3 regions of the Planomicrobium sp. MB-3u-38 genome follow, and region 2 is predicted to be linked to each of the others. Evidence: riboswitches for the same ligand, from Rfam matches in the RefSeq annotation. Region 2 holds a riboswitch; each other region holds the start of a gene.
What was found. Region 2 has a riboswitch for lysine ahead of dapA (4-hydroxy-tetrahydrodipicolinate synthase). Riboswitches for the same ligand answer to the same signal wherever they lie in the genome.
Positions count from the first base shown of each region.

Region 1: linked by a shared signal. The riboswitch ahead of CXF70_RS04950 (aspartate kinase) and the one ahead of dapA (4-hydroxy-tetrahydrodipicolinate synthase) in region 2 are both predicted to bind lysine.
Region 3: linked by a shared signal. The riboswitch ahead of CXF70_RS14925 (Na+/H+ antiporter NhaC family protein) and the one ahead of dapA (4-hydroxy-tetrahydrodipicolinate synthase) in region 2 are both predicted to bind lysine.

Region 1 is NZ_PJBO01000009.1:102,074-113,096, reverse strand. It holds gene sdhA (succinate dehydrogenase flavoprotein subunit) at 1-410, opposite strand, end outside; gene CXF70_RS04965 (succinate dehydrogenase cytochrome b558 subunit) at 456-1,067, opposite strand; gene CXF70_RS04960 (YslB family protein) at 1,271-1,672, shown strand; gene CXF70_RS04955 (nuclease-related domain-containing protein) at 1,936-2,865, opposite strand; gene CXF70_RS04950 (aspartate kinase) at 3,213-4,424, opposite strand; lysine riboswitch at 4,582-4,755, opposite strand; gene uvrC (excinuclease ABC subunit UvrC) at 4,798-6,591, opposite strand; gene trxA (thioredoxin) at 6,639-6,953, opposite strand; gene CXF70_RS04935 (electron transfer flavoprotein subunit alpha/FixB family protein) at 7,295-8,260, opposite strand; gene CXF70_RS04930 (electron transfer flavoprotein subunit beta/FixA family protein) at 8,483-9,256, opposite strand; gene CXF70_RS04925 (enoyl-CoA hydratase) at 9,277-10,050, opposite strand; gene CXF70_RS04920 (fatty acid metabolism transcriptional regulator FadR) at 10,068-10,697, opposite strand; gene CXF70_RS04915 (AMP-binding protein) at 10,740-11,023, opposite strand, start outside.
Region 2 is NZ_PJBO01000037.1:74,692-85,714, reverse strand. It holds gene CXF70_RS08470 (efflux RND transporter permease subunit) at 1-1,923, opposite strand, end outside; gene CXF70_RS08465 (TraB/GumN family protein) at 2,183-3,349, opposite strand; gene ypfJ (KPN_02809 family neutral zinc metallopeptidase) at 3,806-4,663, opposite strand; gene CXF70_RS08455 (class I SAM-dependent methyltransferase) at 4,720-5,340, opposite strand; lysine riboswitch at 5,470-5,650, shown strand; gene dapA (4-hydroxy-tetrahydrodipicolinate synthase) at 5,798-6,679, shown strand; gene CXF70_RS08445 (STAS domain-containing protein) at 6,737-7,582, opposite strand; gene CXF70_RS08440 (alpha/beta fold hydrolase) at 7,702-8,523, opposite strand; gene CXF70_RS08435 (GGDEF domain-containing protein) at 8,674-9,603, opposite strand; gene CXF70_RS08430 (alpha/beta fold hydrolase) at 9,615-10,412, opposite strand; gene CXF70_RS08425 (YIP1 family protein) at 10,622-11,023, opposite strand, start outside.
Region 3 is NZ_PJBO01000071.1:132,429-143,451, forward strand. It holds gene sufC (Fe-S cluster assembly ATPase SufC) at 1-93, shown strand, start outside; gene sufD (Fe-S cluster assembly protein SufD) at 112-1,416, shown strand; gene CXF70_RS14900 (cysteine desulfurase) at 1,416-2,645, shown strand; gene sufU (Fe-S cluster assembly sulfur transfer protein SufU) at 2,635-3,075, shown strand; gene sufB (Fe-S cluster assembly protein SufB) at 3,097-4,494, shown strand; gene CXF70_RS14915 (DUF72 domain-containing protein) at 4,627-5,487, shown strand; gene CXF70_RS14920 (bifunctional metallophosphatase/5'-nucleotidase) at 5,515-6,858, shown strand; lysine riboswitch at 6,925-7,106, shown strand; gene CXF70_RS14925 (Na+/H+ antiporter NhaC family protein) at 7,218-8,795, shown strand; gene CXF70_RS14930 (sodium-dependent transporter) at 8,991-10,511, shown strand; gene CXF70_RS18075 (MetS family NSS transporter small subunit) at 10,525-10,647, shown strand; gene CXF70_RS14935 (YutD family protein) at 10,844-11,023, shown strand, end outside.

The sequences.
Region 1 (11,023 bases), on a different contig from region 2:
TAAAGCAATTGCTGGCCAGTAGTTGCGCCGGCAAAAGCCGTTCTGTGGTGCATCGTTCCACCGAAGCGGCGGAAGTCAAGCAAGCCTTCAGGCGTACGGTTGAACATGACGCCCATGCGGTCAAGCAAGCGGATGATCGCTGGCGCCGCATCTGTCATCGCTTTCACTGGACGCTGGTTTGCAAGGAAATCCCCGCCGTAAACCGTGTCGTCAAAGTGAATATCAGGTGAATCGCCTTCCCCTTTTGTATTTACCGCTCCGTTGATGCCGCCCTGTGCACATACCGAGTGAGATCGTTTAACCGGAACGATTGAAAATAAATCGATTGACGCGCCAGCTTCTGCGCCTTTTACAGCCGCCATTAAACCGGCAAGTCCGCCACCGACAATAATAAGTTTGCCTTTCGCCATTTTGGTATTCACTCCTCTTTTAATTCACCAATGATCGAATTCGTTTTAAACGAATGCCAATAAAGCGCGGATACCGATTACCGACAACACAAGGAACACAAGAAGTGTGAAGTATGTCGAATATCGCTGAGCTTTCTCGGATTGAGTAATGCCCCAAGTTACAAGGAATGACCACAAGCCATTTGATAAGTGGAACGTAGCTGTGAGTACTCCGACAATATAGAATGCAAGCATCCATGGATTATCCAGAATGTTAGCCATCATATTGAAATCAGCTTCCGCTGCATTCCCGATTGCTACCTGGAAGCGTGTTTCAAATACGTGCCAAGCGATGAAGACAACCAGGAATACTCCTGTATAACGCTGAGCTACGAATAGAAGATTGCGCAAATAGCTGTAGTGGCCAGGGTTATTCTTAGAAGTGAAAGCTATGTATACACCGTAAAAAGCATGATACATAATCGGCAGATAAATAACGAAGATCTCCAGGAAAATTACGAACGGAAGGTTCGCCATGAAGTGGGATGCGTTGTTAAATGCCTCGACACCTTGTGTTGCGAAATGGTTAACAATCAAATGCTGTGTAAGGAATAACCCGATTGGAATAATTCCAAGCAATGAATGCAACCTGCGCAATAAAAATTCACGATTATCCAAAACTTTTACCCTCCTCAAAACATTAATAAGGCAGTAAATGAAGCAATCGATATTTTACGAAAGCATCCATTGACTGCAAACAACATCATGTTACAATAATATGACATATTTATTGTACTCCGCTCAATTAGGAGCGTCAAGGCAACTTGTCTTTATTCAGAAGATTCCCCTAGGGGTTTCTACATATTGAAAGTGGGTTTACGATGACTGCAAAAGAACCTGAAACCACCGAACATTTCGGTTATGAAATTATTCGCGACTATGTATTATCAGATATACTGGGCAAACACGAAAACGACGTCCTCTACTGGGCCGGCAAATCACTTGCCCGCAAATTCCCTCTTTTCTCACTGGACGAAGCCGCCGACTTTTTCCGTCAGGCAGGATTTGGCGAATTAGTGACAGAAAAAACCGGCAAGGATGAAACCGTCTTCGTTTTGCGCCCTTTCAAACTCGATAACCGCTGCTTCAAGCTCGAAGCCGGCTTCCTCGCCCAGCAGCAGCAAAAAATCAGCGGCTATCTGACCGAAGCCTACGATGAAGTGCTGCCGAAGAAGAAACTGGTCCGAATCATGCTGAAAACGGATCTCCGCGAGCAAGTTTGAGCCGAATATGATGTGGAATGGCCGTCTCCTGGGGTGGGACGGTTTTTTTGTGCGCGTTTTTTGGTAGGGGTAAGTCCAATTGGAGTTTATTTGCGCAGAATTGGATTTACTTGCGCTAAATCGAATTTGTTTGCGCAGAATGAAATTTATTTGCGCAGATTCAGATTTGTTTGCGCAGAATCGATTTTATTTGTGCAGCTACTTAAAACAGCTTATTTCCCATTAAAAATACCACTCTCATCTGAAAGCGGTAAAATTGAACTTTATTTGATTTGCACTCTATACTTTCGGTTTTTATTAGATCCTATCTTAACCAATTCACTATCAGCCAACATTCTAGATGCTACGTAAATGGACTCAATCCCGCTAAACCGCCTAAATTCCTTATTATCAATCTCACTACTGACCAACGCAAAATACTCCTGCAAAGCTTTTTGATGCGCAATCGGATCCCGGTGGCCACACTCTTTGCATTCCCAGACTTTAAACAGCCTTTCCACCGCAATCTTCCCACACTCACTGCACTTCACACCCGTCCTCAAATCACGCGGATCAATCCGATAATACTCACACAAAGGCGGTCGCTCGTATGGATGACTGTTCGATTCAATCACCTTACGTATCCTGCTCGGCTTAGGGGAGTCAGCCGAAATAACATGCGCTTCAAGAATTTTGTAAAGCGTCTCAACCGCCTGATATGTCTTGCAGATATGCTTATCCGCCGGCTTCGCAATAAACTCACAATGCCTCGGCGTAAAGACGACCACTCCATCAATCAGCGGATGCGAAATCTTCCTCCGTTTCAGCCACAGCTCGAGAAAGCGGATGTGCTTGGCCAGCTGAACCTGAGGATCGTCCATTACCATTTTTTCGCCTTCATTATTAAACCGGTAAAACTCAGAAGTCACTGCATCGAAATGGATCCTGCCGCTGATATTCTTCGAACTGATAACGATGACACAGCGCTCCGTCACCAGCAAGCCGTCCATTTGAACTTTCCAGTCGCCCAGCTTCAAACCGACATCCCAAAGCAATTCATAAGGTTCACCCCAATGAAACTCAACCATTTTCGCAAGCAAACGCTGCTCGCCTTTCCAGCCTGCTTCATAGCGGTGAAATTCCTTTTTCAAATATGCCTGCTCAGGATGCCCTGCCGGCAACCGCTCCATCAGCAGCTTCACGCCTTCCCACATCAACAAATTTTTCTCCCCTATCCGAACCGCCGCCTCCCTTTATAATTATCTGAATTATAACACTACTCCATTCCTCAGTGCTGAACGAGAAAACATATATTGAAAAAAATCTTCGCATACGCGAAGATTTCCCCAAACATTGGATTTTTCCGCCACGGCGAAAAATCCGCTTTTGCTCTTTTGCGTTAAAATGGTTTTATCACTGCAGGTACTTAAAACTGCAATCTGCCACAAAAACAAAAAACCCGGCAACCGCCGGGTTCAACATGAACTGCTATCTCGCTAATCCATCTCAAAAACTTTCTTAAAAGCAAACTATTGACAGAGAAAAACTTTCTTTCTCACCTTCACCCCAACCCATACGCTTCATGCAGCGCATTCGCCGATTTCTCCATATCGCCGCCAGGCACAACCACTGAAATCTTGATCTCCGAGGTGCTGACCATTTTGACAGGGATTTCTGACTGACGAAGAATATCGAACATGCGCGCTGCGACACCCGGATTGGATACCATGCCGGAGCCGACGATTGAGACTTTTGCCAGGCCGACTTCAAAGTCGGTAGACATGAAGCCGATCGTTTCTTTATTGACATCAAGCACACGACGCACTTCTTCCAGGCTGTCCTCTTTGATTGAAAATGAAACGGAAGGCTGGAATTCTTCTGAAATGCTTTGGACGATGATGTCTACATCGATGTGATTTTCTGCCAGCGTCATGAAGATGTTCGCGAGTGAACCGTTGAATGGTTTATTGTATGTAACGGTTACGCGCGCAATGCCGGGCTCGAATGCTACGCCACGGACGATGAGATTTTTTTCCACAGTGACCACCTCTTGTATGATTGTTCCCGGTTCGTCGGAATAGCTTGCCCGGACGGTTAATGGGACGTTATTGTTTTTCGCGAATTCGACGGCGCGCGGGTGAAGGACACCGGCACCCAGATTCGCCAGTTCCAGCATTTCATCATAGGATATCTGTTCCAATTTGCGAGCGCCTCCAACAAAACGCGGATCCGACGTATAGACTCCGTCGACATCCGTATAGATGTCGCATTTCTCCGCCTTCAATGCGGCAGCCAGCGCAACCGCCGTCGTATCGGACCCGCCGCGGCCGAGTGTCGTGATGTTGCCGATGCGGTCGACGCCCTGGAATCCGGCAACGACTGCAATAAATCCACTGTCCAAGACCGCTTCGAGGCGCTCGGTATGAATCTGTTCAATTCGCGCATTGCGCGGAACGGACTCGGTTTCGATGCCCGCCTGCCAACCGGTGAACGATACCGCTTCGTGGCCAAGCTGTTTAAAAGCCATCGCCAGCAAGGAAATCGTCACTTGTTCACCAGTCGCCAGCAGCATATCCATTTCACGTTTTGGCGGCTCCGCGGATATTTCCGCCGCCAGTCCAAGGAGCGTATCCGTCGTCTTGCCCATTGCAGACACGACGATGACAACCCGTTTGCCTTTCTCTTTCTCAGCGATTGCGCGCTTTGCAACCCCGATAATTTTTTCAGGTGTCGCCACCGAGGTTCCACCAAATTTCATCACAACAGTTTCCATTTATCATCCACTCCCACATCAGTATGTGGCTCCCAGCATGAAAAGCGCCGGCATCCGTTTCGGTTTTTAAAACAGAATGCCTTCACCAGACACGAAAAAAGGCAGCTTGCCGTCGATCCGGCAAACTACCTCTTTAATCATGTACGAAAAAACGTCCATGTGAGATAGCCCTCCAGAGTTTGACTCTGACAGCCCTGCATCTCTTAAATGCAGAACCAGCATGTTCGGCTGCAGCCTTCACACACTTCGGCGGTCGTCCCTTTCCTCATCCTTCACAGATTCTGCAAATCTCCGGATGGCTACTTTTGACGCCCGCGCCTCTATCACCACTTTTACAAGTGATTCAATTTATGTTTATTACAATAACACGAACTCAGTCCGTTGACAATGTTTGTTCGGCGAAATGCTGATGAATCGACTGCGCCAATTTTTCAGGCATCCCCGCTTCCACCAACTGGGCTGTGTCCGCTTCTTTGATTCGTTTGACGGATCCAAAATGCTTGAGCAATTGCTGCCGGCGCTTCGGACCGACGCCTTCCAGCCCGTCAAGCGCCGAAACGATCGAATTCTTGCCGCGCAGCTGACGGTGGAATGTAATTACGAAACGGTGGACTTCATCCTGTATGCGCTGCATCAGATAAAAGGCTTCGCTTGTCCGTTTCAACGGCACAACTTCGACCGGATCCCCATACAATAATTGTGAGGTCTGGTGCTTATCGTCTTTCGCCAAGCCGGCAATCGGAATCGACAGGCCAAGTTCGTCTTCTAAAATTTCGCGAGCCGATGACATCTGCCCTTTCCCTCCATCAATGACAATGAGGTCCGGCAGCGGCAATCCGTCTTTCAACACACGCGAATAACGGCGCCGTATGACTTCCCGCATAGCCGCGTAATCATCGGGCTTCGAACCGGTCCGCGTTTTGTACTTGCGGTAATCCTTTTTGGAAGGCTTGCCGTCGATGAATGTAATCATCGCCGATACGGCATCCGCCCCTTGGATATGCGAGTTATCGAACGCTTCGATTCGCAGTGGAGTCTCAATGTTCATTGCTTCACCAAGCTCCTGACAAGCACCAATAGTCCGTTCTTCCTGACGTTCAAGCAGCTGGAACTTCTCTTTGATCGAGATTTCGGCATTTTTCTTCGCCAGCAGCACCAAATCTTTTTTCTTGCCACGCTGCGGTACAAGTGTGCGCACACCAAGCCAATCCTTCACTAACTCAGCATCTTCACCCTCCGGCAATAAAATCTCGTTAGGCTTCACATGATTTGATTTCTCGTAAAACTGGCCGAGATATGTCATGAATTCTTCCTGCGGGTCGCGGTATAGCGGAAACAGGGAGACGTCGCGTTCGATCAGTTTACCTTGGCGCACGAAAAAGACCTGCACACACATCCAGCCTTTGTCGACGGCATAGCCAAAAACATCACGATTGGTGAAATCGTTCATCGCCATCTTCTGTTTTTCCATGACGTTTTCAATGTGGCTGATTTGGTCACGGTATTCTTTGGCACGTTCAAACTCAAGGTTTTCAGATGCCTCCGACATTTTTTCGACCAGATCCTGCTTCACTTCCCGGAAGCCGCCATTCAAAAATTTCGATATGGCGTCGATCATTTCCGTGTAAGTCTCTTTTTCAACCGGTTTGATGCACGGCGCCAAACATTGGCCCATATGATAATAAAGGCAGGCCCGGTCCGGCATCTGGTGGCATTTCCGCAACGGATACAAGCGGTCGAGCAATTTTTTCGTCTCACTCGCCGAGTAGGCGTTCGGATAAGGGCCGAAATACTTCCCTTTATCTTTTTTCACCTGGCGTGTAATGATCAGTTTCGGATGGCGCTCACCTGTTATTTTCAAATAAGGATAGGATTTATCATCTTTCAGCATGATATTGTATTTCGGATCGTATTTCTTGATGAGGTTCAATTCCAGAATCAGCGCTTCTTTGTCCGAAGACGTCACGATGTATTCGAAATCCTCGATTTCATTGACCAGGCGCTGAGTCTTGGCGTCGTGGCTGCCTGTAAAATAGGAACGCACACGGTTTTTCAGCACTTTTGCCTTGCCCACATAGATGATTGTGTCCTGACGGTCCTTCATGAGGTAGCAGCCAGGCTGGTCGGGAAGTACTGCCAATTTATGTTGAATCAATTCGTTTGCCATATTCTCACCCTATTAAAAAACCGGGCCGCCATGGACCCGGTTAAGAATTATGCGTGTTGGTTAACCAAATCAGCCAATGCTTCTTTTGGTCGGAAGCCGACAACTTTATCAACTGTCTCTCCGTCTTTCATCAATAGAAGGGTCGGAATTGACATGATGCCGTATTGTCCAGCTGTTTCCTGGTTTTCATCAACGTCCACTTTTACGATTTTCACTTTATCGCTCATTTCAGCGTCAAGCTCTTCCAATACAGGAGCGATCATTTTACAAGGCCCGCACCAAGTTGCCCAAAAATCAACAAGTACTAGTCCTTCTGATACTTCCTGTGAAAAGTTCTGATCTGTTCCGTGTACAATTGCCATGAATAATTCCTCCTTAGTTTTACCAAACTATAAACCGATTATAGCATGCGTATTTTTCACTAGCTATTTTTTTGCCTACTCCTGCTTTACCCGCTGGCTATACAAATAAACAGAAGAAAAAGGCCTGCAATTTGCAGGCCTTTTAATTGTCCAGACTCCGGCTACCCAACTCCTCGAACATAAGCTGCCCTTCCTGTGCGGCATAGAGCGCCGCTTCGGAAGTTCACCAAAAACCAAATGCTCCTGCAGCGCTATGCGCTTCGTCGCAAAGAGATAGACCAAATTACATTTGGTCTATCTCTTGCCTGTCGGAGCTGAACGGGCGCCGTCGCTTTTCTTAATTACATTACTTTCTTAAACTCTTCAGTCAGCATCGGAATGACTTCGAACAAGTCTCCCACGATACCGTAGTCAGCAACTTTGAAAATGTTCGCTTCCGGATCTTTGTTGATCGCCACGATCACTTTCGAGTTGGACATACCAGCCAAATGCTGGATTGCGCCTGAAATACCAGCTGCAATGTATAGGTCCGGCGTTACGACTTTACCAGTCTGGCCGATTTGTAGTGAGTAATCCACGTAATCCGCGTCACATGCACCGCGGGATGCACCGACAGCTCCGCCAAGAAGGTCAGCAAGTTCCTGCAAAGGCGCAAAGCCATCTGCACTCTTCACGCCGCGTCCGCCTGCAATGATGACTTTCGCTTCTGAAAGGTCAACGCCTTCAGCAGATTTGCGGACAACGTTTTGGATGATTGTGCGCAAGTTCGTGATTTCCACTGACAATGAGCTGACATCTCCAGAACGCTCTTCTCTTTCAAGAGGCGCAATGTTGTTTGGACGGATTGTGATGAAGTCGATTCCGCCTTTATTTTTTACTTTTTCAAATGCTTTACCGGAATAGATCGGACGGATGTATACTGCATCATCGCCTTCTCCTTCGATATCTGTAACATCAGAGATCAAACCGGTTTGCAGTTTGGAAGCGATTTTTGGAGAAAGGTCTTTACCGACCGCTGTGTGGCCGAAGACCAATGCTTCCGGCTGCTCCTGGTCGATGACTGCCATCATCGCTTGGCCATAGCCGTCTGAAGTGTATGACTTCAAGTGAGGATGCTCGACTGTAATGACACGGTCAGCACCGTAGTTCACCAATTCAGCTCCGAATTCACCAACTGAATCACCAATCAATACGCTTACGACTTCTCCGCCGCCGGAGATTTTTTTAGCTGCGGCAATTGCTTCAAATGAAACGTTACGCAAAGAACCTTCGCGTGTTTCGCCTAATACTAATACTTTTTTCGACATAGTCCGTTTACCTCCTAAGTAGATGTAAAAACTCGAATCATTCTATCTGTTCTAAACGGGACGGCCGGTCTATCTACCGGGCGCCGTCGCTTTTCTTTGTCCAGACTCCAGCGGCCCAGCTCTTCGGGTCATAAGCCAGCCCAGCTGCCGTGGCAAAACTCGCCACTCTGCTGTTCTGTCTTATGCCTTTCAGAGCTTAGCGGGCGCCGTCGCTTTTCTGATTTATATAACTTTCGCTTCGTTTTTAAGCAAGCTTACCAGTTCAGTTACCTGGTTTGAAATATCGCCTTCCAGAATGCGTCCTGCAGCTTTAGCTGGCGGCAAGTAGATTTCGATAGTTTCTGTTTTCGCTTCAACATCGTCTTCGTCGATATCAAGATCATCCAGTTCAAGTTCTTCAAGCGGTTTTTTCTTCGCTTTCATGATTCCTGGAAGTGATGGATAGCGTGGCTCGTTCAAACCTTGCTGAGCAGTTACCAGCAATGGCAATGAAGTTTCAAGCTCTTCAGCGTCTCCTTCGATATCGCGGACGATCGTCACTTTTTCGCCTTCGATTTTAAGGCTGGTGATTGTAGTCACATAGTTGATGTCCAACAAGTCTGCAACGCGTGGTCCGACTTGTCCTGAACCGCCGTCGATTGCAACGTTACCCGCAAGGATAAGGTCAGCTTCTTTATCTTTCAGATATTCAGCCAATATGTAAGCTGAAGTGAATTGGTCCATTTCTTCTACATCGTCTTCAGTGTTGATAAGAACCGCTTTGTCTGCACCCATAGCAAGTGCTGTACGAAGCTGTTTCTCAGCGTCTTCGCCGCCCATCGTGATGACAGTAACTTCACCGCCGTGCTCATCGCGGACGTTGATCGCTTCTTCGATCGCGTATTCATCGTAAGGATTGATGATGAATTCTGCGCCGTCTTCCTGAATTTTTCCGCCAGAAATGACTAATTTCTCTTCTGTGTCGAATGTACGTTTAACTAATACATAAATGTTCATTAACGTAGACCTCCCAAGTATTATTTCCCTTTAAATTGTGCTTCGCGTTTTTCCAGAAACGCCTGGATTCCTTCTTTTGCATCTTCGGACACAAAAACGGTTCCGAAAGAATTCGCTTCGGCTTCCACGCCGTCATAATAGCCGGCATGCTTGGCATACTGCAGCATATCAATCGCGGCTTTAACTGAAACCGGGCTCTTCTTGGCAATCTTCTTGGCAATTGTAAGCGTTTGCGAAAGAAGTTCTTCTTCCGGATAAGCTCTGTTCGCCAATCCCAATTGCGCTGCTTCCGTTCCGCTGATCGGGTCGGAAGTCAATAGCATTTCGGCTGCTTTCGCAACGCCGACGTATCTCGGCAATCTTTGTGTTCCCGCAAAACCAGGAATAAGCCCAAGCTGAAGTTCCGGCAATCCTAGCTTAGCATTTTCTGAAACAAAACGCATTTGACAACTCATCGCGAGCTCCAGACCGCCGCCAAGGGCAGCACCGTGGATTGCAGCGATAACAGGCTTATGGAATGTTTCAACCCGTTCAAAAACTTTTTGCCCGCTTGCAGCGAGTTTTGAAAATTCTTCACCTGAAGTGACCTGGGTAAATTCCTTGATATCCGCTCCAGCTGAGAAGAATCTGCCTTCTCCGTGCAATACGATTGCGCGGACAGCGTCATCGTTTTCGACCGCACTAAGCAGTTCATCCACTTCCATGATTAAAGCGCGCGACAAAGCATTTGCCGGCGGACGGTTGATCGTTGCGACCGCAACCCCGTCTTCTACACGATAACTGATAAATTCCATTCTGATAAACCCCTCTCTTAGGCACGCATGCCCTTCATCAATAAATGATGGACTTTTGGAGCCAATTCGACCAGATCATATTTATGCTCATTCATGACCCACGTCGTTATGGTTTCATCCATCGTACCGAAGACCATCTGTCTGGCTAGGCGGATATCCATGTCCTTGTCGAACTCATTCGCTTCCATACCGCTGATCAGGATTTGATCCAGCAATAGAAGATATTCCCGAAGGACGCTGTTGATCTTCAGCCGGATCTCGGTATTCGACTGTCTGAGTTCGAGCTGGGTGACGATAGCCAAATGGATATCGTTCGCCAATAAATTGAAGTGACTCTCGATCATATGCTTCAGTTTTTCAGCGGCTGAATGATCTTTCTCGAGAATCTGTTCCAATTTGCTGACGAAAACCGCCATCTTTTCCTGGAAGACAGATATGAGAATGTCTTCTTTGTTTTTGAAATACAAATAAATTGTACCATCCGCGACCCCGGCTTGTTTAGCGATTTTCGAAACCTGGGCTTGATGGTAGCCATTTTCGGCGATGACGATCACCGCCGCATCAATTATTTGCTTATATTTCGGTTTATCTTTTTTTACCAATTCCTCACCACCCAAAAAAATATGAAAATATGAATGGCGATTCATTCATATTTTCATATTATAGTTTACTGCTTATTGTGTCAAGCTTTATGAAGGGACGGCTTCGTTGAGCTTCTGCTTCTCTTCATCGATCAGAGAGCGTCTCAAAATCTTGCCGACTGCTGTTTTTGGCAGTTCAGTTCGGAATTCATAGATGCGAGGTACTTTAAATGCCGCGAGATGTTCCCTGCAATACGCATCCAGTTCTTCTTCCGTAATCGATTTGCCTTCTTTCAGGACGATGTATGCTTTCACGGTTTCTCCGCGGTAAGGATCCGGTATGCCCGCTACGACGCATTCCTGAATGGCTTCATTTTCATAAAGGATTTCTT
Region 2 (11,023 bases):
TGCATCCCGATACCGTTCGCGCAGTTCCGGTTCCCATTTATCGATGAACGCGGAAGCGGATGTGTTGTCGCGATTAACGCGGATCGCAACCTGACCGGTATTTGAACCCGTGTTATCCATCGATGAGGCAAACAGATTCGGCAGCCCGTCACCTGTAAAGATTGCCAGCTCTTTGATATTTTCATCCTCTTCTGCAAGAGTTTCGGTGACATCCGTGATAAATGCGTCCGTTTCTTCAATCGGCGTTCCTTCCGCCAGGCGGACATTCATCGTCACTTCCTCACGGTCAGCTTCCGGGAAGAATTCAAACGGTGTGAACAACGCGAGTGATAATAAGCCTGTCGCAATCACAAGTCCGCCGATCCCGACCCACAATGGCCGTTTCAACACGCCGCGCAATACTTTTTCCGAATAGAATACAGCCAGCTTTTCCAATGGTTTGCCAAGGAATCCCGGTGTATCGGAGATTTTTTTCGCTTTTCGTTTCGTTTTCAAATATTGCATCATCGGCACCAAAGTAATCGACAGGACTGTCGATGCAATGATTGTTGTGATCAGAATACTTGGCAGCGCCTTGATGAATGCTCCGTTGCCGCCTGATAACAGCAATAATGGTGAAAATGTTACAACAATCGCCAAACTGGACGAAATAATGGATGGATAGACTTCACGCACGCCGTTAATCGCTCCTGCACGCGCAGAGTCGCCCAATTTATAACGCCGCTGGATATTATCATTGACGACAATGCTGTCATCCACCAGTATCCCGATGGCGATGATGAGGCCGATGACCGAAATCTGGTTCAAATCGACGCCCATGTAAGGAATCGGAATCAGCCCGATCAATACCGAAGCCAATACCGTCAATGCCACTGCGAAGGCGCCAAATAAAGTAAGGCCCGCGGTCGTGGTGATAAGTACGGCTAAAACAGCTATCAACAATGAAATATAGAGCCCGCTGAAGATTTCATTAACATTATCAGCCTGGGATTCGTATTTATTGGCCTGTACACCGGCTGGCAGATTTTCATTGAACTCTTCAATCACGTCTGTCACACGTTTATCAACAGATGGCACGTCCTGGCCGGTCTGAAGGAAAACGGTATAGGAGATGGCATCTTCTCCTTCAAAAGTGACAATGTCGGAAGTTTCCTGGTCCACGGTTTCAATCACCGCCACTTCACTAAGCGGCACAGCAGCCTGGCCGACCTGCAATTGCTCCAGTTTTTCAATGCCTTCTTCCTGGCTGACCGTCAATACAAGACGCTCATTGCCATTATCATGCGTGCCAAGCGACAGCGGCTGATTGGCCTGCTGCAGCGATTCGAGCACGGCAAATGGCTGAAGATTATTCTCGGCGAGGGCTTCACTGTCCAGTTCGATCAGAATCTGCTGATCGTTCAGTCCTTTGACGGTAGTGCCTGCGACTCCAGACACCGCTTCCACGTCTTCAGACAAATCAGCCAGCGCCTGTTTCATGCCTTCCAGTTCAGTGCGGTCGCCGTAAAACATATACGACACCAGCGGGAATGTCAGATCAAGCTTTTCGACAGAAGTTTCCTGTGCCTGATCCGGAAAATTGCCCGAGGCGCTCTGCGCTTCCTGCTGGATTGAATTGATCAGCCCGTCCGGCTCAACGCCATCTTCAATTTCCAGTGTGATGATGGAAGCCGAATTGGAAGAAATGGATTGGATGGATGAAATTCCATCCACTTTCTGGATTTCGTTTTCCAGCGGCACAGTAATCGACCGCTCCACTTCTTCAGGTCCGGCGCCCGGCAGAATCGTCGACACCAGCACAAGTCCCGGCGGTGTTTCCGGAATTTCACGCTGCGGCAAAGTCAGAAAGGTATAAACCCCCACCAGCATAAAGATGAAAATCAGAAAAATAAACAATTTGCTCCGCTCTAATATGTAATTCATAATATAACCTTCCTTCTTTTCTTGTATAAGTATTGTATAACTTAATCGTTTGAAATGTCCACTCTATAAACTTGAAAATGCTGTAAATGTGCAAATCTTTTTTTCTTCTTCATATGTATATAATCCTTGCATAACCTATTTACATTTGGGACAGCTTTCTTTTCCAATAAAACGGAGAAGTTGGATGTTTGTATTGTTCTCCATTGTTTTTCCACATTAAAAAACCTGCCCGCTGTTAAAGCTGGACAGGTTAGCAGTATCAGATATTCTCAAAAAACAGCCGGATGACATCTGCGCCGCCGATGAACGTTCCAAGGGAACTGCCGAGATTCGTCAGAACAACAACAAGCAGGACACGCGTGACTTTATTGTCCCAGAAACCCTTGAGGGTAAAAACATCTTTTGACAGCGTTTCGAAATCACCGACATTCGGCTTGCGGATCGACGCCTGCGTCAGTCCCGAGAACCAGCCTGCCGCCACAAGCGGATTAAGCGAAGAAATCGGGGCAGCGACAAACGCCGTCAGGATGGCGAGTGGATGGCCGAATGCTATGGTGGCGCCGATTGCGGCCAATGTACCATTCCACAGAATCCAGCTGATCGTCTGGTCAAGTCCTGCTGCGGGATTGGCGACAAAGGTATAAGCGATGATTCCGATGATGAGCAGCGGAATCGCCCACCCGATGATTTTTGGCCATTTCGATTTTGGCGGCACTTCAGAAAGTTTTTCAAGATCATGTTCGTTGTGGATTTCTTTCGTGATCCCCGGCACATGAGCCGCGCCGAGCACTGCGACGATTTTTTTGCCTGGTGCCTCTTTGATTTTCTGCGCAAGATACTGGTCACGTTCATCGATCAACGGCGTTTTCAGGCGCGGGAAGGCTTTCGTGAAATCGTCCATAACTGCACTCAGTGTATCCTGGGATTTCATCTTCTCGAGATCTTCTTCAGAAATCGTTTCTTTTGAGAAGATGCTGAAAAATACCGACGACAGCAGCTGCACTTTGCCCCATAGACCGATATTGCCCCAAATCCGTGAAAACGTCACTTGGATATTGCGGTCTGCCAGCACAAGTTCGGCGCCCGTTTCTTTTGCCGATTCGATGCCCTGAATCATCTCCTGCCCCGGTTTGATGCCGAATTGATCGGCCAACCGGTTCTGGAACGAAGAGATTGCCAGGTTCATCAACAGGAGACTCGATTTCTTTTCTTTGATCACTTTAAAGATATCGGTTTCTTTCCATTTACTGTTGTCCGTGACCGATTGATAGCGCTGGGCATCTAATTCGATGCAGATGGAATCCGGCTGTTCAGCGTCAACCACTTCTTTAACTTGTTCGGCGCTCCGTTTGGAGACGTGGGCTGTACCGATCAGGATCAATTCTTTATCGCCATATTGCAGGCGTGTGATATTTTCTTCTTGCATGGGTTTACTTCCTTCATAGAATTTATTTCTTCTCATATTAACTATATTAAATTAAAACATCATTTAGAATGACGCTTCGGCGCTTAGGACAAGGCTCCCGCAATAAGCCAAGAAGTACACTTGTCTTATTGCTTCGCCCAGTCCAGAGGCGCGCCGGCGCTAGAGAAATCTCTAGAGATATGGAGCAAAACAGCGAAGACGAAGAGTTTGTTCCTGCATTTCCACGACTTAAAAATCGTGCTCCTGTCTCTGCATCGCTGCGCTTCTTCGTCACAAAGACTTAGCCTCGCATGCTTCGGCTAATGTCTTCGTAGCTGTTTTGCGCAATATCGGTTTCTCTAGCCTGTTAATTTAATATATTTAATTAAGAAAAGACTGTCTATTCTATATAATGGATTACTGGGCGGAAAATATCAATCCTGCGCATCCCATTTCAGCAGGTTTCACAAAAGCTTCTTATAATCCGTCTGCGCTGAAGGTGTCGCCTTCATCGAGGTTGCCCGCTTCAAAGCCTTTGTAGAACCATTCCTTGCGCTGTTCGCTGGTGCCGTGCGTAAAGCTTTCCGGCACAACATAGCCGCGAGACCGCATCTGGATAGTGTCATCTCCGACTGCCGCCGCAGCCGTCAGCGCTTCTTCAAGGTCGCCTTCTTCAAGATAGCCCATCTGCTGGGCATGATGCGCCCAGACGCCCGACAGATAATCCGCCTGGAGCTCGAGCTGCACTTGCACCTTATTGTATTCTTCTTCACTCAATTGATTGCGCAGCGGCTGCACTTCCTGCATCACGCCGAGCAGATTCTGCACATGATGCCCGACTTCATGGGCAATGACGTACGCCATGGCAAAATCACCAGGCGCATTGAATTGACGCTGCAATTCACCGTAAAAATCCAAATCGATATAAAGCTTATAATCTGCAGGACAATAAAAAGGACCCACCGACGCACCGGCAGTACCGCAGGCGGACTGTACACTGTCCGTAAAGAGGACAAGTGTCGGCTCTTCATATTGCATGCCTTCTTCTGCAAAAACTTCGGTCCACACTTCTTCCGTATCCGCGAGTACGACAGATACGAAGTCAGCCAATTCTTCTTCCTGTTCGGTCGCCTGATAAGGTTCACCTGTACTGCTGCCGCCGGAACCATTTCCGCCCATACCATCAAGCAGGATGCCCGGATCTCCTCCGAGGAATGTCACGATCAGGATCAGCACAATACCGCCGAGCCCGCCGCCGACTGCCAATCCTTTACCTCCGCCGCTTCCTCTTCTGTCTTCTACATTCGCACTGCCTCTCCGGCCTCTCCACTTCATAGGACCACATCCGTTTCTGTCTCATTTCAATTGTTTATACCCATTTGTAAGATTCGTTAAATCTCTTGCTGAGTATATTTGTAAATTAAAAATTGCTCTGAAGGATCTTTATTGAATTCCGGCAAACCAATTTGTTCCTTCAATTTAAACAGGTTGCCGCGTTCCAGATAGTCGATGTATTCGGTGGAAGGATAATAGAGGATGATTGTCAGATCTCTCGGAAAGTTTTCAGCGGACAATAGAATATTGTCTACGATTTTCATGAATATCTGCTCAGAAAAAGGGTTGAAAAAGTAAAAGACCGTATCTTCCGGTTGAATATGATAGTCCTGAGCTAAGCCTTCACGGAAGTCGATGCGCCCTGCAGCTCTATGATTTTTTCCTTTACGGTTATAAGTTTCGAGGTTTTTCAGCGCCTCCGTAAAAAAGCTGGTATTCAGCTCAATGCCTGTGGAACGGCAGCCGAAGCGGTCGTGCGCATAAAAATTCAGCCGTCCTTTGCCGCTGCCGAAATCCACCAGTCCATCGTCGACGCCAAGAGGATGGCGATTGAATAATTCCTTTAAATGCAAATATGGGGTTGGTTCATACCTGTTGTGGTGAAGTGTGGCTTCAGAAATCCACTGTGTGCCTTCTGTCGCGATATTCAAATATTGGTCGCCTTCAAATTCCTTCATGCTGTTCTCCCCCAATTCTGCTTGCCCTGAGTGCTGGCCTTGTCTTTCAATACCCGATTCTTCTTGCAAATAACAGCGTATTTTGATAAAGTCGAGCTAATTCAATAGTTCTTGCTTCCTTTACAGGGAAGTGAGGATAGAGGCGCAATTATCATCAGTAAGCAGATTGAGGAGCACGGGCTCCGCCGACTTCTGCCGGAAGGGATATTTGCCGAAGCGGCGGAAAGCCCCTGATTTCCGTTGCTGGTCCTGCATTTAAGAGATGCCGGATTGTCATGCGGCTTTTGACGCATGGAGGGCTATCTGACGCACAGCAACACATCCCGTTTGTGTTTGCGCAGCAGCAGCGGCCCTTCGCCGCTGCTTTTTTTATGGCCATAGATAATTTCTGATGTGGCACTAAGCAGATGACCACACCTCGGATCGAACTAAAAAAATTAATAAAGGATGGGATATTATGAACTTCGGAAAAATCATCACTGCGATGGTCACGCCTTTTGACGCAAACGGCGATATTGACTTTCCAGCCACAGAAAAATTGATAGAGCACCTCATCGCCAACGGTTCTGACGGCCTCGTCGTTGCCGGCACTACCGGTGAATCGCCGACTTTGACGGCAGCTGAAAAATTGGCGCTGTTCAAATTTACTGCAGAGAAAGTGAACGGCCGCATTCCCGTCATAGCAGGAACCGGTTCAAACGATACCCGTTCATCGATTGCGTTGACAAAGCAAGCGGAAGAAGCAGGTGTCGATGGCATCATGCTTGTCACGCCTTATTATAATAAGCCCGCGCAAGAAGGCTTATTCCAGCATTTCAAAGCCATTGCCGAAGCAACTCGCCTGCCGATCATGCTTTACAACATCCCCGGCCGCAGCGCTGTCAATATGGCACCTGAAACAATCATCCGTTTGTCCGCTGTCAGCAACATCGTCTCTGTCAAAGAAGCCAGCGGCAACCTTGACGCTGCGTCAATGATCATCGATGGCACGCCGGACGGCTTTACGGTATACAGCGGCGACGATGGTTTGACGCTTCCGCTGATGGCAATTGGCGCGGATGGCATCGTTTCCGTGGCTTCCCATATCATCGGCAATGAAATGCAGGAGATGATCACAAACTTTACAAGCGGCAACATCAAAGAAGCGGCAGCCCAGCACCGCAAACTGCTTCCGGTCATGAACGCGCTGTTTGCAGCACCAAACCCTGTACCGGTAAAAACTGCTTTACAATTACTCGGCGTCGAGACGGGCAAAGTCCGCTTGCCGATGATTCCGTTGAACGACGAAGAAACTGTCACCCTACGTCAGCTTCTCGAAGCCGGCAATATCCGGGCTTAATTCATATGAACGAAAAAAACGCTGGAGCATCGCGCTTCAGCGTTTTTTCGTGTTCAATTATAATTTAGTGAAATCAAGCTTCTCAAGTGTCTGCTTCAAGCTGCCGCCCGTTACGAGTGAACGCGTGTCGATAGCCAATTGGGACAGCGTAATCGCAATTTCTGAACGGATGCCGGTCAAAATCGCTTTAACACCCACCATATTGAGTGCCTGAACAATCTTAATGATTTGTTCAGCCACCATTGAATCCACTTTGACTACGCCGGACAGGTCGATCACCAATGTGGAAATCCGGAGTTTATTGGCAGCTGTCAGTGTTTTCTCAAGGATGAACTGAGCACGGTCAATTTCAAGATCTCCAACAAGCGGCAAAATCGCTACTTTATCAGCGATCGGCACCACTGGAGCGGAAAGTTCGAAAAATTCCTGTCGCGCTGCAGTGAGTCTTTCCTGATATGCATCGATATAGGCGCTGCTGTAAGAATACATAGCGTGATCCAAAAGTGTATGGAAAAATTCCATCCCATCGAACAAAGTCTCCATAGGGATACTTTGAAGTTTCCCTTCACTTCTGATCAATTTCGCCAAATGTTTGCGGTATAAAGAAGATTCAGCAAGAGCTGCGTCCAGCATCATATTCGCTTCCAGGAAATAGCGGCCAGTTGCGAAGCCCCAGGAATCAATGGCTTCGTAAACCTTTTTTTCGTCACAGGAATTTATCAGGGAAGTTCCGAGCAATTCTACGAAACCTGCTCGGGCTTCTATGACCTGCTTGATGAATTGTTCATTTTGGACCATATCGTCAGGTTCCGAATCCTTCATGACTTCTTCGTTGATCAGTTCCGCAATCAGGTATTTATCATCTATGACACGCTGTCCCAAAACTTCATAATATTTATCCATCAGTACCTCCATGAGCTAGCATTCAATGTTATTTGAATTTATTATACCTGTAGAGTGAAGTTCAGTGTACTGCTTTTAGATAAACTCGAAAAAATATTATCTTGTAAAAAGCGAAAGACTCAAGAAACAGATAGGTATTCAGCTATTTTGCTGATGGTTTCTTCCGCATCGCTTACATGCGGGCTATGGCCTTCGGCATCCATCAATTTATACTCGCTGTTTTCAATCCGGCTATGTACGTATTCACCGACAGCTTCAGGTGCGACCGCGTCACCCCGTGTCTGCAGGATCAAAGTCGGCACTTTCACTTTCTCCAATTCTTCACGAACATCCGCCAGGAAAGTTGCTTCCGCAAAATCGCGCATCACTTCCGGATCGTTCGCACACAGCAGTTGTTCAAACTCAGCTGCCAGATGTGGCCGGGCAGCGTTTTGCATGACAACTGGGGATAAGAAACGCGCGAACTCGTTATAGTCACCTTCAATCATCTGCAGCATGCCTTCAATATCAGCTTTTTCAAATCCGCCGTGATAACCGGGTTCATTCAAAAAGTATGGAGATGGCCCGATCATGATCAGATTTTTCATCAGTTCAGGACGTTCGACTGCGGCAAGAGCGCCGATCATACTGCTGACTGAATGGCCGATAAACACTATATTTTCAAGCGACAAGGCATCGCATAATTCCAGAAGGTCCTGTTTATAACCTTCCAATGTCCGGTATCTTTCCTTATTATATGCAGATTTATCGCTTTGACCGGAACCGACGTAATCGAAAAGTACAACTCTATATTTTGTTTCGAAAGCTGGCGCAATTTTATCCCACACATATTGGTCGCAGCCGAAGCCATGGGCAAACACTAGAACTTTCTGTCCTTGTCCCCCAATTTTAACGTTATTCCTTCTGACCAGCTGAGCAGCGGACTCTTTCGTTTCAGTCATTTACGTCATCACCCCTTGCAATAAAATCGCTATTTTCCTTTTACAATGCTAATTTCATACTAACAAACTTAAGACCAATCTCCTAAGATAAGAGCTTAAAAATTATACAAAAATAAAAATAAACCTTGCCACGGTGGCAAGGTTCGACGTTCAGGAAGAAACCGATACACGGTTCCGTCCTGCATTTTTAGAATTATATAAAGCTGTATCCGCTTCATTCAGTAAATCGGGAAAAGAAATACAGTCTGAATTGCTTGCCACGCCGATGCTGACGGTAATCGGCTGATAGGGCCAGTCATGCATTTCCACGTTAAAGCGAATTTTTTCCGCAATTTCTTGAGCCTCGCTCAGCTCCATTTGAGGTAATACGGCAACAAATTCCTCACCGCCAAGACGCGCGGCAAAACCATCATCTCCAATCGTCCTGGTCAGCACTTCTGCTAATTCCTTCAGAACCACATCTCCCGCATGATGGCCGAATGTATCGTTGATCCTTTTAAAAAAATCAATATCGATTATCAATAATGTCAAATTGCTTTCTGCAATGAGACCTGGCAGGAATTCCTCCAGATAACGGCGGTTTTTGAGTCCTGTCAATACATCTGTATTTGTCATTTCCCTCAGCCGCCCATTCATTATATTCAATTCTTCCTGTTTGTATTTCACTTCATCCAGCAATAATTGAAGCTCGCTGTTCGCTTCTGCTGTCGCATGGCTGATTTGTTCCGCTTCCCGTTTGGCGTTCAATAATTCATTTTCATATTCATTTCGGATGGGCACCTGCATAAAGGCACATTCAAAGAGCTCATTCCGTTTACGGGTGTTCATCAATACAGGGATCGGTCCATCAGGGCCTTTCAACCTCAAAAACATTTCACTGACAGCCCCGTGCGTAATGATTGCCGGAATGAAATAAGTTTGAAAGTAGACTCTTGAAGCAATGGTCAGCAAATCATGCATATGAGTGGGAGCGGATTCAACATGGGACATTTCAATCATTGTCCGGTTCATCTCAATAATCTTCAAGTCCTGGTCCATCACCAGATAGCCCACTGGGGCGAAATTCAATTGTTCCTCCATCAACTCATCTCCTAACCAGCCAAATACTCTTTGATGACTGCGGCCGTTTCTGCGGCATCGCTTATGTGCGGGTTGTGGCCCATGGCTTTCATGATGACCAGCCGGCTATCGGCAATATGGTCGTGCACATACTGCCCCACTTCAAGGGGTGCAATGGCATCGAATTGAGTTTGCATGATTAATGTCGGCACTGTGAGTTTGCTGAGCTCCGAACGCATATCGGAAGTAAAAGTCACTTCCGCAAACTGACGGGCGATCTTCGGATCATTTGAACAAAGCAGCTGCTCAAAGTTTTCCGCCAGCTCTGGACGGTCCTCGTTGCTCATTACTACCGGCGCTAAATATTTTGCCCATTCTTTATAATTCACTTCCATCATATCCAGCAGCTCGCTAATATCCGATTTATCGAAGCCGCCCTGATAGCCGGGTTCATTCAGATAATGCGGGGACGGCCCGATCATCACCAGCTTGCTGAATAATTCAGGACGTTCAATCGAGGCAAGCATCCCGATCATGCTGCTGACCGAGTGTCCGACGAAGATGAAGCTATCGTCTTCGAGGGAATCACAGACATCCAGCAAATCCTGTTTGTAACCGTACAAATCACTGTACCGCTCTTGTGAATAAGCTGTTTTATCACTTTGGCCGGAACCGACGTAATCAAATGTGATCACTTTATAATCGTTTTTAAATTGATCAATGACTTCGTTCCACACCAATTGGTCGCAGCCGAAGCCGTGACCGAATATAATCGCTGTTTTTCCTTGCCCCGTAATTTTCACGTTATTTCTTTTAGCAACATCCATCATGCGAGTCCACCCATTCCCTTTATTGTGCACAAATCCTTTGAAACTTTTCCAATGGGACTATCATATCAAAGAAGCCGTTTAAACTATATGAAGAAATTATATATATGTGTATGTATAACCTTAAACAATACTAAATACCCTGGTTCCCTCCGGAACTAATCTTCATAAATACAAGCCTTTCTCCGTTTTGACCGGAAAAGGCTTTATTGTCATAGCGAAAAAATCATAGGCACAAAAATCAGTGATAATAATACAATGACCGCTGCAATTGGAATCAGGATAATGAAAAAGCCTTTCCAGGCAGACAGTCCGTGTGCTTCACCTATCGCTTTGCTCTGGTAGAACAAGGTGCACATCGACAGGACAAATAAAATCACCGATAATACGATATTCAGCCCTAAATCCATTCCGCTGTATTGTTCTTCAAAAGATTTGAAATAGCTTGAAGGCAGAAAGAAAATCCAAATCAGCAACACAGGAATCAACCACATCTGCGGAATTTGGCCAGCAAGCTGGGCGCGGTACATTTCATCAAAAGTGGCGGTCCCTTTAAAAATCTTGCCCACCAGTATGGAAATCAAAGATCCGATTGCAAGACCGATTGCTCCCAG
Region 3 (11,023 bases), on a different contig from region 2:
GGAGCAGAACTTGCGCATAAATTGGAAGCTGAAGGCTATGACTGGATCAAACAGGAACTTGGAATTGAAGACGAGACTGTAGGACAAGCATAATTGAAGGGAGAGACTGGCATGACGGTTGAAACAAATTTAAAAATGACCGAGCAAGAGCTGCGCTCCTTTTCAGAAATGAATGGTGAACCTTCATGGTTTACCGAGCTGCGCCTTCGCTCGTTTGCAGAAGCGGAAACATTGCCGCTACCAAAACCAGACAAGACAAAAATCCTGAACTGGAATTTTACAGACTATCCGGTTCATACAGTAAAAAGCTCAACATTCGGTTCAATTGAAGATCTGACTGAAGATATCAGAACCATTGTGGATCTTGAGCAAAAGAACCTTTACATCCAGCACAATAATACACCGGCGTTCTCGCGCATTTCAGAAGGTCTGGCTGCTAAAGGCGTCATCTTGACGGATATTTTCACAGCTCTTCGCGAACATGGGGACTTGGTGAAAAAATATTTCATGACGAACGGTGTTAAAGCTGATGAGCATAAATTGACTGCCTTGCACGCAGCACTGATGAATGGCGGAGCTTTCCTTTACGTTCCAAAAAATGTTGAGGTTGAAGAGCCTGTGCAAGTCGTGTTCTATCACGATGATGCAGATGCCTCACTATTCAACCATGTGATTGTCGTTGCAGACACGAGCAGTAAAGTGACTTACGTGGAAAACTACTTCTCTACAGTAGCTAAATCAAACGGTTTGGCAAACATTGTTTCAGAAGTATTCGCCGAAGACAATGCGCAAATCACTTATGGGGCGGTTGATGTTCTTGCTGAAGGGTTCACTACTTACGTAAATCGCCGCGGTGTTGCTGCGCGTGACGCGAAAATCGAGTGGGCTTTAGGTTTGATGAACGACAGCGATACGATCTCTGAAAATGTTACGCATCTGGTTGGGGACAACTCAATCGGCGATACAAAAACGGTAGTTGTCGGCAGAGGCAGCCAGAAACAGAATTTCACAACGAAAGTGGTTCATTGGGGCAAGAATTCCGATGGCCAGATTCTTAAACATGGTGTTATGAAAGATTCTGCTTCTTCCATATTCAATGGAATCGGCAAAATTGAACATGGTGCCACTAAATCGAACGCTGAACAGGAATCTCGTGTATTGATGCTTAGCCCGGATGCCCGCGGCGATGCCAATCCGATCCTGTTGATCGATGAAGATGATGTCACTGCCGGCCACGCAGCATCTGTCGGACGTGTGGATCCGCTTCAGCTCTATTATCTGATGAGCCGAGGGATTACTAAACAAGAAGCTGAACGTCTTGTTATTCACGGTTTCTTGGCGCCAGTAGTTAATGTGCTGCCAATTGAAGGCGTTAAAAAGCAATTGACGGAGGTTATCGAAAGGAAAGTCCGCTAATGATCAGTAAAGAGATAAAAAGCTATTTTCCTATATTGAACCAAGAAATCAATGGACATCCGCTAGTCTATCTGGACAGCGCAGCAACTTCACAGAAGCCTGTGCAGGTAATCGAAGCACTTGAAAATTATTATAAATTCGATAATTCCAATGTGCATCGAGGCGTCCATACGCTGGGCAACCGTGCCACAGAAAAATATGAAGGTGCCCGTGAAAAAGTCCAAAAATTCATCAATGCCAGTTCCACGGAAGAAATTGTATTTCTTCGTGGGACAACAACGGCTATAAATCTTGTAGCGCAAAGCTACGGGCGTGCCAATGTCAATGAAGGCGATGAAATCGTCATCACTTACATGGAGCACCATTCAAATATCATTCCATGGCAGCAATTGGCCAAGGAACGTGGAGCGATCCTGAAATATATCGAACTTGAAGAAGATGGCACCATTTCACTTGAGCAAGTGAAGGCCGCAATCACTGAACGGACAAAAATCGTTTCAATGGTCTATGTTTCAAATGTCCTTGGAACGATGAATCCGGTTAAGGAAGTTGCGCAGATCGCCCATGAAAATGGAGCGGTGATGGTAGTGGACGGTGCACAGGCTGCACCCCACCTGAAAATTGACGTCCAGCAATTGGACTGCGATTTCTTCGCCTTCTCAGGCCATAAAATGGTCGGACCGACTGGCATCGGAGTATTATATGGAAAGAAAGCATTATTAAATGAAATGGAGCCGGTTGAATTCGGCGGCGAAATGATTGATTTCGTCGGCCTTTACGATTCCACCTGGAAAGAGCTGCCATGGAAGTTTGAAGGCGGAACACCTATAATCGCCGGAGCAGTCGGACTTGGCGCAGCCATCGATTTCCTGAATGAAATCGGATTGGACGAAATCGAAAAGCATGAACATGAAATGGCAGCATATGCCATGGAAAAAATGAGCGGAATCGACGGCCTTGAAATTTACGGTCCGAAAGATCCGGCCAAGCGTGCAGGCATTGTCACATTCAACCTGAATGACGTCCATCCCCATGATGTGGCGACAGTGCTCGATATGAGCGGTATTGCTGTCCGTGCAGGGCATCATTGCGCACAGCCGTTGATGAAATGGCTGGAAGTATCCGCTACGGCCCGTGCAAGCTTCTACCTTTATAATGGTGAATCGGATGTCGACCGCCTTGTAGAAGGATTACGCTCTGCAAAGGAGTATTTCAACGATGTCTTTTAATAACTTAGATCAATTGTATCGGTCCGTAATCATGGACCATTATAAAACGCCAAGGAATAAAGGCACTATCGAGAATGACAGCATCAACATCGAAATGAACAACCCGACGTGCGGAGACCGCATCCATCTGACTTTGCAGGTTAAAGACGGAATCGTCAAAGACGCAAAATTCAATGGTGAAGGCTGTTCCATTTCGATGGCTTCCGCTTCAATGATGACACAGGCAGTAAAAGGTAAAGATGTGGATACAGCTCTTGGGCTGTCCAAAACTTTTTCTGACATGATGCTTGGCAAAGAGTATGATGATTCTGTAGATCTGGGTGATATTGAAGCGCTGCAGGGGGTATCACAATTCCCAGCACGCATTAAGTGCGCTACACTAGCCTGGAAAGCCATGGAAAAAGGTGTGCACGAGCAAGAAAAATCGTAACACAAGAACGGAGGAACGATAATGGCTAAAAAAATGCCTGAAATCGGTGATTATAAATATGGGTTCCATGACAAGGATGTCTCGATTTTCCGCTCTAAACGCGGTTTGACAGAAGATATCGTCAGAGAAATTTCTAATATCAAAAGCGAACCTGAGTGGATGCTTGAATCACGTTTGAAAGCCCTAAAATTGTTCTATTCAATGCCGATGCCACAATGGGGCGGCGATTTGGCGCCTTTAAACTTTGACGAAATCACTTATTACGTCAAACCATCTGAAGCAAGCCAAACTTCATGGGATGAAGTGCCTGATGAAATTAAACAGACTTTTGATAAATTGGGTATTCCTGAAGCTGAACAAAAATACCTTGCAGGTGTCTCTGCACAGTATGAATCAGAAGTTGTCTACCACAACATGAAGGTTGAACTTGAAGACATGGGCATCATCTTTAAAGATACTGATGCTGCACTTCGTGAAAACGAAGACCTGTTCCGCGAATACTTCCAGACAGTCATTCCGGCTGCCGACAATAAATTCGCCGCTTTGAATACAGCTGTATGGTCAGGTGGTTCATTCATCTATGTACCGCCAGGCATTAAAGTGGAATCGCCGCTGCAAGCCTATTTCCGCATCAACTCGGAAAATATGGGGCAGTTCGAGCGTACGCTGATCATCGTTGATGAAGGCGCAAGCGTCCACTATGTGGAAGGTTGTACAGCACCGGTTTACACAACGAATTCACTGCACTCTGCTGTAGTTGAAATCATTGTTAAAAAAGATGCTTATTGCCGCTACACAACTATCCAGAACTGGGCAAACAACGTCTATAACCTGGTTACAAAACGTTCATTCGTTGATGCCAACGGCACAATGGAATGGATCGACGGCAACATCGGTTCCAAATTGACGATGAAATACCCTGCAGTTTACCTTCGTGGTGAAGGCGCACGCGGTATGACATTATCGATTGCAATCGCAGGTAAAGGACAGCATCAGGATGCTGGCGCGAAAATGATTCATATGGCACCGAATACTTCATCTTCCATTGTTTCGAAATCGATTTCGAAACAAGGCGGTAAAGTATCGTACCGCGGGATTGTCCGTTTCGGCCGTAAAGCTGACGGCGCCCGTTCAAACATTGAATGTGATACGTTGATCATGGACAACTTGTCCACGTCTGATACGATCCCATACAATGAAATCCTGAACGACAATGTATCTTTGGAGCACGAAGCGAAAGTTTCGAAAGTGTCCGAAGAGCAATTGTTCTACTTGATGAGCCGCGGCGTTTCTGAGCAGGAAGCTACTGAAATGATCGTTATGGGCTTCATCGAACCATTTACAAAAGAACTTCCGATGGAATACGCGGTTGAAATGAACCGTTTGATCAAGTTCGAAATGGAAGGTTCAATCGGTTAATAAATTCTTATACAAATCCCCATTGCTTAATTGCAGTGGGGATTTTTTCTGCGTTTTACGGGTAAAGCTCAGGTAGGACGTTCTATTTTTTCTGTGCTATCATTTAACTAACAGTATCTCGGAGGTGGCAGAATGATTTATGCGGGATTGACGGGGTGGGGAGACCATCCGGATGTCTATAGTCCAGGCTCGAAGCAAAAAGACAAGTTGACCGATTATACAGGACATTTTCCGATCGTTGAATTGGATTCTTCATTTTACGCCGTACAGCCGGAAAGAAATATCCGGAAATGGATTGCCGAGACACCAGATTCTTTTCAATTCATCGTGAAGGCGTATCAGGCAATGACCGGACATTTGCGCGGAGAAAACCCGTTTGATACAGAAGAAGAAATGTATGAGGCTTATATTAAATCCATCAGACCGCTGAAAGAAGCGGGCAAGCTCGCGATGGTGCTGCTGCAATTTCCTCCATGGTTTGATTGTGTCAAAGAAAATGTGGATGAAATCAGGCGAATAACAAGCAAGATGAGTGAATTCGATTTGGCAATCGAATTCCGGCATCAATCCTGGTATGCAGAAGGGTTCCGTGAGAAAACGTTCGAATTTCTGCAGGAGCTTAACTTGATCCATTCAGTTTGTGATGAGCCGCAAGCGGGTGATGGCTCGATTCCGCTGGTGCCAGTCTCAACCCGAAAAGATAAGGTACTGTTCAGGCTGCATGGCCGCAATGTTCACGGATGGCAGAATGTAGGGAACTCGAAAAAATGGCGTGAAGTCCGTTATTTATATGACTATAACCAGGAAGAGTTAACAGAAATAAGCAGAGCGGCAAATAAGCTGGCTGAACAGGCCGACAATGTCTATGTCATTTTTAATAATAACTCCGGCGGGCATGCAGCAGGAGATGCAAAGCAATTCCAGCAGATGAATGACTTGACCTTCGAAGATCTGGCTCCCAAGCAATTGGATCTGTTTGAAGGGGAATTTTAACGAGAGGCGATAAAGAGGTGTTTTAAAATGGCTGAAACTATTCATATCTATCACACAAATGATCTGCACAGCCATTTTGGCAATTGGCCAAGTATCCATGCTTTTTTGGCTGAACGGAAGCAGTGGCACGAAGAAATGGGCGATTTCTGTCTCATTTTGGATATCGGTGACCATGTGGACCGTTCGCATCCGTTCACTGAAGGCACAGCGGGGAAAGGTAATGTGAAATTGTTGAATGAAGCGGGTTACGATGCAGTGACAATAGGCAATAACGAAGGCATCACTTTATCGAAAGAGGAATTGGATGAATTATACAGGGATGCGGATTTTGATATCATCCTATCCAACCTCATAGCTGAAAACGGCGAACGGCCGGATTGGGCCAAGCCGTATAAAATCATCAGGACACCTGAAGGCAAACGGATTGGCCTTGTCGGTGCCACAGCCGAATTCACACCTTTTTATGAAAGGCTGGGCTGGAAAGTGACTGCAGCCCGGGACTCCATTCTGCAGGCCGTCGAAGAGGTCAAGTCTGAAACAGATTTTATTGTCTGCTTGTCGCATCTGGGGATAAGAGAAGATGAACTTCTAGCCGAAAGCTGTCCGGAAATCGATTTGATATTAGGGGCGCACACCCACCATATTTTTCATGAAGGAAAAGAAATTGGCAATGTACTGCTCGGAGCTGCAGGCAAGTTCGGCGCTTATCTGGGGCACGTTATTATAGAAGAAGATCTGAAAAAGAAAAAAGCGTATTTAATTGAAACAGAGAAATTAGAGAATCCTGACGAAAATTATGACCAGAAGCTTCGGGAACACGGGAAAGAATTGATGAGGGATGCTGTGTTTTATAATGATGCAGCCCTTAAAGCCGAATGGTTTAAGGAATCTGAGATGGCCCAGTTGTTCGGCAAGGCCATGATCGAGTTCTCGGGGGCGGATTGTGCGCTGTTCAACGCCGGCTTGTTTATGCAGGACATGCCGCTTGGTGAAATAACACGCTACGATTTCCATCAGATGCTTCCTCATCCCATAAATCCGTGCATGATCGAACTGAGCGGTGCTGAGCTGAAGGAGATATATCTTCAGTCAATGAATGCTGAATGGCCACAGCTTGAGTTGAAAGGATTGGGTTTCAGAGGTGCAGTTTTCGGTAAGATGATCCGTACGGGAATGGATCTGGACAATCATCAATTATATATAAATGGGCACATTGCTGACAGTGATCAAATTTATAAACTCATCACTTTGGATATGTTCACATTCGGATATTTCTTTCCGGAATTCAAACGTTCAGCCAAAACTTATTTTATGCCGGAGTTCATCCGGGACGTATTCAGCGGTTATTTTTCGCGGAACATGGTGCGGTAGGAGAACTGGATGAAATTGACCTTGATTTCAAAACAATTTTAGTATATGCTAACAAAGAATTGTATATCGATGGGTAGAGGCTGCAAAACTGATGAGTAAGATATGTGAGCGTGACAGCGATGATCATATTTGAAAGGCGGTTTTGCCGAAGTCCATTTTCCGTTGTCACCGGAAAGTGAGGCTGGGGGCATCCTTAAAAGGGATGTCACTGTCATTTATGCTTGCATAAATGGAGAGCTACAGGGTTGTTTGATGTTTTACCGCACAGACGAATTGTAGGAAGCCGACTTGTCCCTTAGGATAGAGCCGGCTTTTTTTTTCTCCATTCTATTCCATCAAAAAATAGGAGGAAACTATTCATGGAAAACACGATCTTCTCGATCCTGCCGCCGATTATCGCAATCGTCATGGTATTGCTGACCCGGCGGGTATTATTATCATTGGGCGTAGGTATCATTTCAGCGGCGCTCATTCTAACGTCATTCGCGCCGGTTGGTGCAATGCAGGAATTATTTACATCATTTCAAGTGATCTTCTGGGATGAAGGCTTTAATGCATATAATGTCTTTATTCTTCTATTCCTATTATTGCTTGGCATCATAACTGCTTTCGTCAGTTTGTCCGGAGGAAGCCATGCTTTTGCTGACTGGGCATCAAAACGGGTCAAATCACGCCGCGGAGCAAAAGTTCTTACAGTAGCGCTCGGCATTGTCATTTTCATCGATGATTATTTCAATGCATTGGCGGTCGGACAGGTTGCTCGTCCAATAACGGACCGTTATAAAGTATCTCGAGCGAAACTCGCTTATTTCATCGATTCTACGGCAGCTCCTGTCTGCGTGGTTTCACCGGTATCGAGCTGGGGCGCCGCAATCATCGGGATCATCGCTACGATTCTGGCCGGGCAGACATTCGTAGAGTATTCGGCTTTGGAAGCATTCCTATGGATGGCGCCGATGAACTTCTACGTGATTGCTGCACTGGCGATCGTCTTCTTCGTTGCCTACCGTGATGTCGATTTCGGGGAAATGAAAAAACACGAAATCAATGCAATCGAAAACGGTCAGCTTTACGATCCGGATAAATCGATTCCTGGAGAAATGAAAGAAGAATTTCCATCCCATTCCCACGGACGTGTTCTTGATTTACTGCTTCCAATTCTTGTATTGGTTGCCGGCACCATCGCCGCAATGTTGTGGACGGGTTATCAGAACGCAGGCCAGCAAATGGATGTCTGGCTGATTTTTGAAAATACGGATGTTCCTTTATCGTTATTGGTGGGTGGACTTCTTGGGACCATCACATCCATCGTGCTTTACTTGCTGCAAATGAATAAAAATGAAACTGCCAATGCCGGATGGATCGGCAAAGGAATCTGGGCAGGGATCAAATCAATGATCGGTGCTGTCCTGATTCTGATCTTCGCCTGGTCATTGACTTACCTGATCGGAGCGCTTGAAACAGGTACGTATCTTGCAGGGATTGTAAGTGAAGGAAATATACCGGTTTCAGTTCTTCCGGTATTATTATTCCTGCTGGCTGGTGTCATGGCATTCTCAACAGGCACATCATGGGGTTCTTTCGGTATTCTATTGCCGATTGCCGGAACCATCATGATTGAAGCCGCACCGGAATTATTATTGGCGTCATTGTCTGCAGTTCTTGCAGGTGCGGTTTTCGGTGATCATTGCTCACCGATTTCTGATACAACGATCTTGTCTTCGACGGGAGCCGGAAGCAATCACATGGACCACGTCGCTACACAGCTTCCATATGCGCTCACAGCGGCAGCAATTGCTGCAATCGGGTATTTAGTCATAGGCCTGACAGGGTCGTTGATATGGTCGTTGCTGGCTGTTGTTGTTATCCTTGCAATACTATTCGTTGTTTGGTCACAGCGTACAACCATACTCGAAAAAACCAGAAATGCTCAATAAAACGGAAGCGGAGAGAATTTCTCTCCGCTTTTTTATTATTGCTGCAATAGTTTTTTGAAAAAAATATGAGAAATCGTCTTTACTTTGAACAACCTGCTCGGTATACTATTTTTAGATTAGATAATAATCTGAAAATATACAAACTTCCCATTTTTCTGTAAGAGAATTGGAAGTTCGTAAAGAGGGGGAGAAATTATGGAACGTTCGCAATGGGGGACACGCGCCGGTTTTATCATGGCGGCAGTGGGCTCGGCAATCGGTTTGGGAAACATTTGGCGTTTCCCGTATGTGGCCTATGAAAATGGTGGAGGAGCATTCTTTATACCGTACTTATTCGCTCTGTTAACCGCAGGGATACCGATTCTAATCTTAGAATTCACCATCGGTCACAGATACCGGGGATCAGCACCATTATCATTCTTCCGCATGAGCGGCAAGAAAGCGGAATGGCTTGGCTGGTGGGCTGTACTTGTATCATTCGTCATATCCGTTTATTATGCTGTCATCATCGCTTGGGCAATGCGTTATACAATATTCGCAGTCAACCAGGCTTGGGGAGATGACACACAGGCCTTCTTATTTGGAGATTTTCTCCAACTGGGAGACGTCCCGGGGCAAACCGGCGATATCGTATGGGGAGTCTTTATCCCATTAGTACTGGTTTGGGCAATTACACTTGGTATATTACTTGCTGGTGTCAAGAAAGGGATTGAAGCTGCCAACCGGATCTTTATACCGACATTGGTTGTGATTTTCCTGATTATTGTCATCCGTGCTGTTACGTTGGACGGAGCAATGATGGGTCTGAACGCATTCTTCGAACCGAATTTTGATGCAATCATGGATCCTTCGGTTTGGGTTGCTGCATACGGACACATCTTCTTCAGTTTATCCGTAGCATTTGCAATTATGATCACTTATTCAAGTTATCTTCCGAAAAAATCGGATATTACAAATAATGCTTTCATTACCGGATTTGCCAACTCAAGCTTTGAGTTGCTTGCAGGGATTGGGGTATTCGCTGTACTCGGCTTCATGGCCGCGCAATCCGGAGTTGAAGTTTCTGAAGTGGCAACTGCCGGCGTCGGTTTGGCGTTCGTCGTGTTCCCGCAGATCATCAATGAATTCCCTGGATTGAATGGACTCTTCGGCGTCCTGTTCTTCCTGTCATTGACGTTGGCTGGATTGACTTCGTTGATGTCGATCACTGAAACATATGTAGCAGCAATTGCTGAAAAATTCGGCACATCACGCCGCAAAGCGGTTGCATTCGGTGGGGGATTGGCTGCAGTCATTTCCATCTTGTTCGCTACTCAAGGCGGTCTTTACTTCCTTGACCTTGCAGATTACTACATCAACCAATTCGGTGTTGCAGCAGTCGGGCTAGTGGAAGTTATCATGGTTGTATGGATTCTACGCAAAGCAGATAATCTTAAAACACATGCGAATGCAATTTCTGACATCCAGCTTGGCGGATGGTGGAAATTCAGCCTTGGCGTCATAACACCGATCGTTTTGGGCTATATGATGTTCGGATTGCTGAAACTAAACATTCTTAAAGAGTTCGATAATGATACAGGAAACTACGAAGGCTATTCCGATATGTTCACATTATTCGGAGGAGTTGCTGTAGCAGCTGGTGCTCTGATCTTAGGAATCTTGTTCTCACTCGGCAAATGGCATAAGAGCCACGCGCAATTCGAGGAAGAAAAATAAGGGGGTTAACGCTATGGAAGTAAGCGCAATCGTAGTTATGATTATTGGTATCGTGCTTTTATGGGGCGGCTTGGCTGCCAGCATATTCCATGCAGTACGAAGCGGCAAAAAGAATAAGGCTGATAACGCAGCTTGATAAAGGCTCCGGAAACTAAATGTTTCCGGGGTTTTTATTTTGACAGGACTGTTCCTTGTTCGGGTAACGGCTTTATGGTACATTTGGGAAAGAGAATGGTTGACAGGCTTCCTGGTTTCATATGGCGATCAACTGCAATGCGCCAGTGAAACGCAAGCCTTTGCCTGAAGGCTAATGTAAATGGATGGTGAATGTTTTGATTACTATAGACCAGTGGAATTATGAAATCGTCATTGATTACCGTGAAGGATTTCAGGAAGAAGCGATCAATAACCGTTATAGCGAGATTTTAGGCAAGTATGATTACATCCTTGGAGACTGGGGCTATGGCCAGTTGCGCTTAAAAGGTTTCTTCGAAGACACCAACCATAAGGCA